One region of the Enterobacter sp. JBIWA008 genome, then DNA from elsewhere that is predicted to be linked to it. Evidence: predicted binding sites of a transcription regulator. Region 1 holds the regulator's gene; the other holds the start of a gene.
What was found. Region 1 encodes sigma-54, which starts transcription at its own class of promoters, with help from an activator protein. Its sites were predicted from a motif close to GTTGGCACANNTTTCGCTNT; they were not measured.
Positions count from the first base shown of each region.

Region 2: a site for sigma-54 is predicted at 1,789-1,808, ahead of hypA (hydrogenase maturation nickel metallochaperone HypA). Genes of this name have one in related genera too.

Region 1 is NZ_CP074149.1:4,296,367-4,299,772, reverse strand. It holds gene ptsN (PTS IIA-like nitrogen regulatory protein PtsN) at 1-63, opposite strand, end outside; gene hpf (ribosome hibernation promoting factor) at 146-433, opposite strand; gene rpoN (RNA polymerase factor sigma-54) at 456-1,889, opposite strand; gene lptB (LPS export ABC transporter ATP-binding protein) at 1,937-2,662, opposite strand; gene lptA (lipopolysaccharide ABC transporter substrate-binding protein LptA) at 2,669-3,223, opposite strand; gene lptC (LPS export ABC transporter periplasmic protein LptC) at 3,192-3,406, opposite strand, start outside.
Region 2 is NZ_CP074149.1:3,800,971-3,804,376, forward strand. It holds gene hycC (formate hydrogenlyase subunit 3) at 1-485, opposite strand, end outside; gene KGP24_RS18365 (4Fe-4S dicluster domain-containing protein) at 482-1,090, opposite strand; gene hycA (formate hydrogenlyase regulator HycA) at 1,161-1,625, opposite strand; gene hypA (hydrogenase maturation nickel metallochaperone HypA) at 1,837-2,187, shown strand; gene hypB (hydrogenase nickel incorporation protein HypB) at 2,191-3,054, shown strand; gene KGP24_RS18385 (HypC/HybG/HupF family hydrogenase formation chaperone) at 3,045-3,317, shown strand; gene hypD (hydrogenase formation protein HypD) at 3,320-3,406, shown strand, end outside.

The DNA of each region.
Region 1 (3,406 bases):
ACTGCGGGTACATTCCTGGTTAAGGACATTGCTCAGTTGAAGAGCGGAATCGTTGTTCATCATAATTTCACCTAAGCGCTAACTGTACAAATGGCCTGTTGTGTTTCACAACAGGCCTTCCTGCACCCGTTAACTGCCCGGACAATTAGTGTTGTTTCAGTTTATCTTTATGTTTATTGAGCTGTCGTGCAAGCTTATCAATTAAGCCGTCGATAGCCGCGTACATGTCTTGCCCTTCCGCACTGGCATGCAGTTCACCCCCGTTAACATGCAGGGTGGCATCCGAGATATGAGTCACTTTCTCCACTTTCAACACAATATAGACCTGATTGATCCTTTCGAAATACTGCTCGAGTTTTGCAAACTTCGCGTTCACGAAGTCGCGTAAAGCCTCAGTAATTTCGACGTTTTGTCCAGTGATGTTGAGCTGCATAGTGTCTTCCTTATCGGTTGTGTCAGACCAGCTGTTTACGCTGGTTGGACGGCGGAATGGATAAAGACTCTCGATACTTCGCAACAGTACGTCGTGCCACCATAATACCCTGATCGGACAGCATGGTGGTTAACTTACTGTCGCTTAGTGGCTTCGCGGGGTTCTCCGCGGCGATCAACTTCTTCACCAGGGCACGAATGGCCGTTGACGACGCTTCACCGCCGCCCTCGGTATTCACATGGCTGGAGAAAAAATACTTAAGCTCAAAAATACCGCGTGGACTGTGCAGATACTTCTGCGTGGTGACACGGGAAATGGTTGATTCATGCATTTCGACGGCCTGGGCGATATCCGCCAGCACCATCGGTTTCATATACTCTTCGCCCTGCTCAAAGAAAGCCTGCTGCTGTTCGACAATACAGCGGCTGACGCGTAGCAGCGTATCATTTCGGCTCTCCAGACTTTTGATCAGCCATCGCGCTTCCTGAAGATTGCTACGAATATATTGATTGTCGGAGTCGTTACGCGCGCTGGTGCACATGGAGGCATACTGCTGATTGATTTGCAGGCGAGGGATGCTGTCTGAGTTCAGTTCAACGACCCAGCGGTCATTATGTTTTCTGACCAGTACGTCCGGAATGACGTATTCGGGCTCGCTGGTCTGGATCGACTGTCCCGGGCGCGGATCGAGCGACTGGATCAGATTCACCGCTTCTTTCAGCACCTCTTCTTTCAGGCGCGTGACGCGCATCAGGGAGCGGAAATCGTGGTTGGCCAACAGATCCAGATGATCGCTGATGATTAAGCGCGCCTCGTCGAGCCATGGCGTCTCTTTGCTGAATTGAGAAAGCTGGATCAGCAGGCAGTCACGCAGATCTTTTGCGGCCACGCCTATCGGATCGAAACGCTGGATGCGCTTCAGTACGGCTTCAACTTCCTCAAGCTCAATCTCGTCGTCGCCCATGCTTTCCAGAATATCGTCCAGCGTGACGGTCAAATAGCCGGTGTCGTCAACGGCATCGACAATTGACGTGGCAATCGCGCGGTCGGTATCGGAGAAGGGAGTCAGCTCCACCTGCCACATCAGGTAATCCTGCAGCGACTGGGTGGTTTCGCCCTGATAGACCGGTAGCTCATCATCCTGGTAGTCTGCACGCGTACCGGAAGGGGTTCCGGCGGTGTAAATTTCATCCCAGCTTGCATCCAGCGGTAGCTCGTCGGGCATCTCTTTTTGTTCGAGTGCATCCGCGGTGTCGAGCGCTTCTGTATCCTGAGATTGCTGGGTATCTACCTCGTCATGAAGATCGGTTTGTTCCAGCAGGGGGTTGCTGTCCAGCGCCTGCTGGAGCTCCTGCTGAAGTTCTAACGTGGACAGTTGCAACAGGCGAATTGCCTGCTGTAGCTGCGGCGTCATCGCCAGTTGTTGGCTGAGCCTTAATTGCAAACCTTGCTTCATGTTCAGAGCATTTTTCTCCGGTTCGGCGTTACGTTACCTCTACCCTATCAGAGTCGGAAGTCTTCCCCAAGATAGACGCGCTTAACATGATCGTCTTCGAGGATCTGCTGCGGCGTACCGTGGGCGATCAGATTGCCCTGGCTCACAATATACGCGCGTTCACATACGGCCAGCGTTTCACGGACGTTATGGTCGGTGATCAGTACGCCAAGACCGCTGTCACGCAGGTGCTCAATGATACGTTTAATGTCGATAACCGAGATCGGGTCAACGCCAGCAAACGGTTCATCCAGAAGGATAAATTTCGGGTTTGCGGCCAGCGCACGCGCAATCTCAACGCGACGGCGTTCACCCCCGGAGAGTGCCTGACCAAGGCTGTCGCGCAGATGCTCAATGTGGAACTCTTCCATCAGCTCGTTGGCACGATCCTGACGCTGTTCGCTGGTCAGATCGTTACGAATTTGCAGGACCGCCATCAGGTTGTCGTAAACGCTGAGACGACGGAAAATGGAGGCTTCCTGCGGCAGATAGCCGATCCCGCGACGCGCGCGCGCGTGCAGAGGCAGAAGGCTAATATCTTCATCATCAATGATAATGTTGCCGGCATCGCGCGGCACAATGCCAACGACCATGTAGAAGGTGGTGGTTTTACCCGCACCGTTAGGGCCAAGCAGCCCTACAATTTCGCCGGAGTTGACGGTCAGACTGACATCTTCTACGACACGGCGGCCCTTATAGGCCTTAGCGAGATTCTTTGCAGTTAATGTTGCCATAACGAATTAGTTACTCTTCTTCTGTGCCGGGGCCTGGCCTTTGCCTTTGTCCTGCAGCTGCGACGGAACCAGTACGGTCGTGACGCGTTTGCCTTTCTCGCTGGAGGCCTGCATTTTTTGCTCTTTCACCAGATAGGTAATCTGGTCGCCGGTAATGTTGCTATCCAACTGTTCCAGATACGCGTTTCCGGTCAGGATGACCAGGTCCTTCGCCAGCTCATAATGCATGTGCGTGGCGCGGCCTTTCACCGGCTTGCCGTTGTCCTGCATTTGATAGAAGGTCGCCGGATTACCATAGCCATCGATAATCTCTTTGCCCTGCTCGCCACCCGGACGGGTCACGACCACTTTGTCGGCGTTAATTTTGATGGTGCCCTGGGTCATGACGACGTTACCCGTGAAGGTGACGACGTTGCCCTGCATATCGAGAGACTGGGTATCGGACTCGATATGGATCGGTTGGTCGGTATCGCCCGTTACAGCAAGCGCGGGGAGACTGGTCGCCAGCATCGCGCTGGCGATAATTACTTTAAGGCTGAGTTTGTTTGTTTTGAATTTCATAGGAGGTTCTAACCTTTTCAATCAGCTCGGCGTTCTTGCTGCGTAAGTTCCCGCGCATTCTCAAACCGCTGGAATTAAATGTTGTGCCATACAGTGTGACCAGATCCTGCGAGGTCACGTCCTGGGTTACCAGGTTAATCTGGGCATTATCCGTCGTAATTTTTCGCAGTTGCGAGTCAGCGG
Region 2 (3,406 bases), 500 kb from region 1:
GTTCCGAGGCGTCCCAGCGCAAACCACAGCTTGCCGGAGGCGCTGCAGCCCGTCAGGAACACGCCGCACAGCGCCATGATCTCCGCCATCACCACCAGCGCGCCGAGGTTGCTGGCGATAACGGTGCAGACCGCCGCCGCCATCAGCAGGTTAACCAGCAGCCCGTTAGCCCTGGCGTGCGGATGGCGGTGCCAGTCGATATTGAACAGGCTGATAAACACCCCGCACAGGCCAAAGGTCACAAGCCAGATGGCGTTCAGCGGCGTGATCGCAACGGTGTGGCGAATCAGCGGCATCACGGTCTCTGCGGACTGTCCGCCGAGCAGGACAACGCCACCTGCCGCCAGCGTCATCAGGCTAGCGACCGCCCCGCCGATCCCGGCGATCGCGCCGCTGAGAGTTTTATGGAATGAGAAGATAAGCGCCAGAACAGCGGCGGCAGCAAAACAGGCTACCGCGCTGGTAATCATCATCGCCGCGTTCATTTCGCCCCCTCGTTAAGCGCCTGTAGCAGAGAAAGGTCGCCAAAATCACTGTTGATGGTCAGCTCGCGTTTACGCTTGCTGGTACGGGCGATGTCGCGAATGTTAACCAGAATCAATGCCTTAGTCGGGCAGGTGCGCACGCAGGCCGGGCCCTCCTCGTCGAAGCTGCACAGGTCGCACTTCACCGCCACGGCGCGGATGCCGGGCACCCAGTCCAGCAGCGTGCTGACGCGTGCCGGAGCCGGCGGCGCGGGCGGGGCTTTTGGCGAGTTGGCGTTTGCCGGAATGTGCAGCGGGCGGCTGCCGGAAAATTCAATCGCGCCGAACGGGCAGGCAATGCCGCACAGCTTGCAGCTTACGCACAGGCTTTCGTTCAGCTGGACAGCGCCATCCACACGGGTGATGGCATTCACAGGGCAGACACCCGCGCAGGGGGCGTCTTCACAGTGATGGCAGAGCTGCGGGGCAGACTCTTTTTCATTACGCATGACGTGCAGGCGCGGCATGGACTGCAGCCCATGCAGGCGATGCGTTTCCGAGCACGCCGCCTCACAGGTTCGACAGCCAATACAGACCGTCGAGTCAGCAATTACAAAACGGTTCACCGGGTCATCCTCTGGTGATAGTCATTTTTGACGAAAAACTGTCTTGTCGACACTTCTCGACACACAGTAGTCAGGCCACGTTTGCTGAGGCATTTCCATCCATCAGCTGCTTCAGGTTGACCGGAAGATCGTGCTCAACGGCGGCGTACAGGCCGTTATAGACCGGCGCGATTTTTTCCAGATAGTGCTCCAGCACCTGCTGGCGATCGCGGTTGCTGACGTGGCCGTCCACCATGCCGTCGGCCATCAGCTGCGCCTTCGCAATACACTGTTTTTCGCCGTCTTTTGTCTCGAGATGGTACTCAATGGTGTGGCTGTTGAAGTTATCCGCCAGGGTAACGTTGATCGTGAAATGGCCGAAGAGGACAAAGCGCATGTCGCCCTGCGCCGCGCAGCTCATCGCGTGGTGAAGACGCGCTTTCGAGAGGGTTATGCCCTGAACCAGAGAGTTGCAGTAGAGGTGCCACTGGTCCTGCAGCTGCTGATGACGCTGCGCGATGTAATCCGCTTTTTCGCTGATTTCCCAAATAGTCATAGAAGGTATCCGTGTAATGGAGATAGCGGCTGTTAAGCAGATTCCATGCCAGTTTTTATCTTTATGATTTTAAAAGGTTTTAATTGCAAAACCGCTGTCAACGCCGCGGTGTCGACGTGTCATTTCGACAGCGTTGACATCGTCACGCCTTAACAAAAATCAAGCTGGCACCGTTATTGCATTCAATGGCGCAATTCATTGAGGAGGCGTCATGCACGAAATCACCCTCTGCCAGCGGGCTCTGGAACTTATCGAACAGCAGGCAGTGCAAAACCATGCGAAACGCGTCACCGGCGTCTGGCTGAAGGTCGGGGCGTTTTCCTGCGTCGAGACCAGTGCCCTGCATTTTTGTTTTGAGCTGGTGTGTCGCGGCACGCTGGCGGAAGGCTGCGAGCTCCATATTGAAGAGCAGCAGGCGGAGTGCTGGTGCGGGCAGTGCCAGCAGTACGTCACCCTGCTGTCATCAAAGGTTCAGCGCTGTCCGCAGTGTCAGAGCACCGGTCTTCGCATCGTGGCGGACGACGGCATGCAGATCCAACGCCTCGAAATCGAGAAGGAGTAAAGTATGTGTAGCACCTGCGGTTGCGCCGAAGGCAACCTGTATATAGAAGGGGATGAACATCACCCCCATTCCGCGTTTCGCTCCGCGCCCTTTTCACCGGCCCCGCGGCCTGCGGCGGCTTTAACCGGTATCACCTTCGCCCCGCAACGCTCCGCTGCGGGCGATCTGCACTACGGCCACGGGGAGGCGGGTACCCACGCGCCGGGCATCAGCCAGCGCCAGATGCTGGAGGTGGAGATCAACGTGCTGGACAAAAATAACCAGATCGCCGCCCGCAACCGCGCCCGCTTTGCCACGCGCGAACAGCTGGTGCTGAATCTCGTATCCAGCCCCGGCTCCGGCAAAACCACGCTGTTAACGGAAACGCTCAAACGCCTGAACGGGCGCGTCTCCTGCGCGGTGATAGAAGGCGACCAGCAAACCGTTAACGACGCGGCGCGCATTCGCGAAACCGGCACCCCGGCGATTCAGGTTAATACCGGCAAAGGCTGCCACCTGGATGCGCAGATGATTGCCGACGCCGCCCCGCGCCTGCCGCTGGCGGATAACGGCATCCTGTTTATTGAAAACGTCGGCAACCTGGTCTGCCCGGCAAGCTTTGACCTCGGTGAACGGCATAAAGTCGCTGTGCTTTCGGTGACCGAAGGCGAAGATAAGCCGCTGAAGTACCCACATATGTTTGCCGCCGCCTCCCTCATGCTGCTCAACAAAGTCGACCTGCTGCCGTACCTGAACTTCGACGTGGATAAGTGCCTGTCCTGGGCCCGCGAGGTGAACCCGGAGATTGAGATCCTGCTGGTCTCCGCCACGCGCGGTGACGGCATGGACAGCTGGCTGCACTGGCTGGAGAACGAACGATGTGCATAGGCGTACCGGGACAGATTCACTCCATCGACGGTAATCAGGCCAAGGTCGAGGTTTGCGGTATCCTGCGCGACGTCGACCTGACGCTGGTGGGCAGCAGCGATGAAAGCGGCGCCTCGCGTCTCGGCCAGTGGGTGCTGGTCCACGTGGGGTTCGCCATGAGCGTGATTAACGAAGCGGAAGCCCGCGACACGCTGGATGCCTTGCAGAACATGTTCGACGTGGAGCCGGACGTGGGCGCGCTGCTGTACGGCGAGGAGCGGTAATCATGCGTTACGTTGATGAATACCGCGCGCCCGAGCAGGTGCTGCAGCTTATCGGGCATCTGAAAACGCGCGCGGCGCTGCTGGAATAC